2 regions of the Pilosibacter sp. NGB245 genome follow, and region 2 is predicted to be linked to the other one. Evidence: a T-box and tRNA genes for the amino acid it is inferred to sense, from the RefSeq annotation. Region 2 holds a T-box; the other holds one or more tRNA genes.
What was found. The T-box of region 2 lies ahead of proS (proline--tRNA ligase). A T-box ahead of a tRNA ligase gene usually reads a tRNA of that ligase, here a tRNA-Pro.
Positions count from the first base shown of each region.

Region 1 (2,461 bases), 470 kb from region 2:
GGACCGCAAACCTCCAGAGGAACGGGCGGAGTGCCTCCTCCTCGGTATCCTTGTCTCCGGTGTAAACGTCAAATCCTCTCGGATCAAGCGCCTGCATGAGACGCCCGATCTGAACGCCCTTTCCGGCGCCATCATACCCGTCAAACAGGATATAGACCGGGATCTTTTTCTCCTTACATTCCCGCTGCAGGCTTCCAAGTCTTTCCATCTCTTTTTTCAGGACTTCTTTTTTCTGCTTTTTTTCATCTTTCATCGGCTGATTCCTCCACTCTATGGTCCGATCAGACATTCTTAACCATTTTTGTTTCCCATGCCTATTTGCAGTTTTTCCGCCCTAGCACGATCTGTCATCAGTTTCTTCCAATTCCCGTCCGGGTATGCTTTTTACTGATTCATCCGCGCGTGCTCTCCCGCAAGCTCTTCATACAATTTCAGCGCATTCCAGTTCTGGTTCGTCGGTGTGAGCACTGCTTTGTAGTCGATCCGTCCGGCTCCTGCCTTTCTGAGCGCCAAGATCACCCGGTCCACCTGTCCGGACGTAAGACCTGCCATCACCATCATCTCTTTTTCAAAGTCCTCTCCGTCGTAGATCTCGCCGCAGGAAGTGATCTCCTTCACTCCTGCGAGATATCCCACCGGTTCCAGATACTCTTCCTTCTTCACTGCGCGAAGCTTCATTCCAAGTGGAAACAGCGCTTTTTTGATCTTTAACAGTCTCTCGCCCTCCGGCAGATGGTATAAAAGGATCGTAGGTTTCATATATTTTTCTGATTCCTTCCTGTTTTCATGTATTTCATTATATCAATTCCCGTGCAGCTTTGCAACGGCACAGAAAGATCCATGATTTTTTTGTTGATTTTTCCCTGGATTCTGATATAATGAATTTACTTCCGGGGTATGGCGTAGCTTGGTAGCGCGCTCGGCTGGGGGCCGAGAGGTCGCAGGTTCAAATCCTGTTGCCCCGATTTTTATAAGGGGGCTGTCGCACTAACGTGCGGCAGCTCATTTCATATTTCCAACACAAAACGCCGAGCTTCGAAAAGCCCGGCGTTCGTGGTATAATCAGTTTATGCGACTAAACAAAATAATACAGAGAGATTATACCTCTTTTTCTCTGTATTATCAAATCAAACTTCCGCTGGATTTAGAGATTTCTATTCCATCTGATGATCCGGTTCGTCTGGTAAGTGCCTTTGTGGAGGAAATGGACCTTTCTGAACTGTATAAAACTTACAGCAGGATCAGAAAAAATCAGGCAACGCCGCGTCAGATGCTGAAACTCGTCATCTATGCAGCAATGAATCGAATCTACTCAAGCAGGGATATCCAAAAGGCATGCAAACGGGATATCAACTTTATGTACCTCCTGGAAGGAATGCCGGCTCCTGACCATGCAACGATCGCGCGTTTTATCTCCCTGCATTTTTCGGCTTGTGCAAAGGTACTGCTTGCCCAAATGTCAGATCTGCTCTATCTTCTTGGTGAGATCTCAGGAAAGACCATTTTTATTGATGGCACCAAGATCGAGTCTGCAGCCAATAAATATACCTTTGTATGGAAACGGGCTATTACGAAAAATCAGGCCCGGTTATACACAAAACTATCTTCTTTTGTGGCTGAATGCGAAGAACTCTATGGAATCAGGACCGTATACCATGACCGGATATCCATCCACACATTAAAACGGTTAAAGAAGCAGTTGTGCCGCATAAAAGTGCAGGAGGGAATTGTGTTTGTACATGGAATCGGGCGTAGAAAAACACAATTACAGAAATCTCTGGAACAGCTGGATCAATATCTGGAGAAACTAAAGGAATATACAAAAAAGCTGTATACGCTTGGGGATAGAAACAGCTATTCCAAAACAGACCCTGACGCAACCTTCATGAGAATGAAAGAGGACGCGATGCTGAATGGACAGTTAAAGCCTGCTTATAACATTCAGCATGGAGTGGATTCCGAATACATCACATGGATCGATATCAGCCCGCACCCTACCGATACACGTACCCTGATCCCGTTTTTGAAAGACATGGAGAATCACCTGGGATTTAAGTATTCAGAAGTCGTTGCAGATGCCGGGTACGAAAGTGAAGAGAACTATCTTTTCATTGAGGAAAACGGACAGACCGCCTATATAAAGCCGCAGAACTATGAGATTTCGAAGACCCGAAAATACAAAAAAGACATCAGTAGAAGGGAAAACATGGAGTACCATGCAGACAGAGACAGCTACATCTGCCTCAACGGAAGGGAACTAACTGTCACAAATGAACGCAGAAGTAAAACAACTAGCGGATATGTCAGTGTAAAAACTTATTACAGAAGCCCAGACTGCACTGGTTGTCCTTATAAAACGGAATGTATCAAGGGAAACAACTGCAAAACACCTATGGAAAAGCGCAATAAAGTGCTGATGGTTTCAAAAACAATGAGCCAGAAACGCGCAGAAGATCTGGAA
Region 1 is NZ_CM171584.1:1,445,465-1,447,925, reverse strand. It holds gene pap (polyphosphate:AMP phosphotransferase) at 1-253, opposite strand, end outside; gene ACXMYH_RS06605 (DUF3783 domain-containing protein) at 385-759, opposite strand; tRNA gene ACXMYH_RS06600 (tRNA-Pro) at 892-965, shown strand; gene ACXMYH_RS06595 (IS1182 family transposase) at 1,070-2,461, shown strand, end outside.
Region 1: it encodes a tRNA-Pro, which carries the amino acid that the T-box ahead of proS (proline--tRNA ligase) is inferred to sense. The anticodon was not compared.

Region 2 (2,461 bases):
CTCGTCAACCTTCTCTGCGATCTCGCTTAATGCAACTGTGATCTTCTCGTGAGTATCACGGCGGACAAGAACTGCCTGTCCTGCCTCGATATCCTTCGGTCCGAGTTCTACACGAACCGGGATTCCTCTCATCTCGGACTCAGAGAACTTCCAGCCCGGGCTCTTGTCGGAATCATCAACTTTTACGCGGAAGTTGGAGAGAACCTCTTCCACTTCTCTTGCCTTCTCGAGAACGCCCTCCTGCTGCTGGCGGATCGGAACGATCACAACCTGTGTCGGAGCTACGTTCGGCGGAAGTACAAGACCTTCGTTGTCACCATGTACCATGATGATCGCACCGATCATACGGGTTGTCATACCCCAGGATGTCTGGTGAACATATTTTAACTGGTTATCTTTATCAGAATACTGGATTCCGAATGCCTTCGCAAAACCATCCCCGAAGTTGTGGCTGGTTCCGGACTGAAGTGCCTTACCGTCATGCATTAAGGACTCGATCGTGTAGGTTGCCTCTGCACCTGCGAACTTCTCCTTGTCTGTCTTCTGTCCGCGGACAACCGGGATCGCAAGGAAATCCTCACAAAAGTCAGCATAGAGATTTAACATCTGGATCGTTCTCTCCTGAGCTTCCTCAGCAGTCGCATGAGCTGTGTGGCCCTCCTGCCATAAGAACTCTCTGGAACGGAGGAACGGTCTTGTCGTCTTCTCCCATCTCACAACGGAACACCACTGGTTGTAAACCTTCGGAAGATCACGGTAGGAGTGGATGTCTTTCTGGTAGAAATCACAGAACAGAGTCTCGGATGTCGGGCGGACACAGAGACGCTCCTGAAGCGGCTCAAGACCTCCCTGAGTCACCCATGCTACCTCCGGTGCGAAACCTTCGACATGGTCTTTCTCTTTATCAAGTAAGCTCTCCGGAATGAATAACGGCATGTAAACATTCTTTACGCCTGCTTTTTTAAAGCGCTTATCAAGCTCATGCTGGATATTCTCCCAGATCGCATATCCGTCCGGTTTGATGACCATGCAGCCCTTTACGCTCGCATAATCACATAATTCTGCCTTTTTTACAACGTCTGTGTACCACTGCGCGAAATCGTCTTCCATGGAAGTGATGGATTCCACAAGTTTCTTGTCTCTTGCCATTGTTTTCTCCTTTATATAAAAATTCATTGTCTGCATGTCTCTCTGTTTCAGATGCGGAGAATTTCCTGTTAAAAAGGAATGTGTCCTGGCACATTCAGGCGTCTCGCGCGGTCGCTTGCGACAGCCTTCATCTTCGCGCGAGTGCGCATCTTAGGCACGCAGTGCCTTTTTGTTTCACAGGAAGTTCCATCGGAATTTCCTGTGAAACAAAAAAGGCTGCCGCTCCCCACGCAAGGGACCGACAGCCGGCGTTACCACCCAAATTAGCTTCCGCCTGTCGCGGAAACTCTCCTCTGATATCCGTTAACGCCGGATCTACGCTGTACTTAACGATGCAGTCGTTCCGCAGCAATCCCGATCTCCGTGATATTAGCTGTCCATTACGACATTTTCCATCTCTCGCACAAAGCTCCGAGGCCGGTTCAACAACGCGCACATAAAAGCTCTCACCATCCGCTTTCTCTCTGGAATGCCGCCCTTCATCTACTTTCCCTCTTCAATGCCTGTCTGATATGCATATATGATGGATTTTAATGGATTTTCTCCCGTTTGTCAAGACTCCGCCGCGGATTTTACCGGTTCAGCAAAACTCTAAAAGATCAGCTTGATCAAAAGCCATACTGCCGCGATGCATAACAGCACCAGCGCAAACGCCGTAGAAAGTCCGAACACGACAGCTCCGATCGCGATCGATACGATAAATCCAAACAGACTGAGGACCGCACCAAGAAGCTTTCCGCAGACTCCGAGGACAAGACCGACACATTTAAAGATCAACACAAGGAATACAATTGCAAATAAAATTGACATTTTTTACCTCCCGCCAGACCGCCCTGCCAGGAAAGTACCCTCCGGAACCAACGATTCCCGAATGCAAACCTGACAAAAAGCGGTATTTTTCTTCGGCTTATTATATTCCCGTTTCCTTAATTTGTAAATGAAAAGTGACATACTCCCTAGATGTGGGAGAATTCTTGCTGATTCTTGTTAAATCTCCAAATACCTGATCCTCTCCCCCGCATCTCTCTGATAAACCCGATGCGAGATTGAGATCACCGTCCGCCCCTCAGACGCACTCTTCAGCGCCCGGAGCACCATCTCCTCCGTATCTGCATCCAGATTCGCCGTGATCTCATCGAGAAGCAGGATCCTCGGTTCTCCGGCAACTGCTCTTGCGATAGACAAAAGCTGCCACTGTCCCTGAGAGAAGATTTCCGGTTTACATAACGTGTCATATCCCTGATCCAGCCCCATGATCGTCTCGTGAAGCCCCACAAGCTCTGCAGCTGCCTGAACCTCCGCATCCCCGATC
Region 2 is NZ_CM171584.1:974,602-977,062, reverse strand. It holds gene proS (proline--tRNA ligase) at 1-1,149, opposite strand, end outside; T-box leader at 1,380-1,658, opposite strand; gene ACXMYH_RS04290 (hypothetical protein) at 1,741-1,959, opposite strand; gene ACXMYH_RS04285 (ABC transporter ATP-binding protein) at 2,137-2,461, opposite strand, start outside.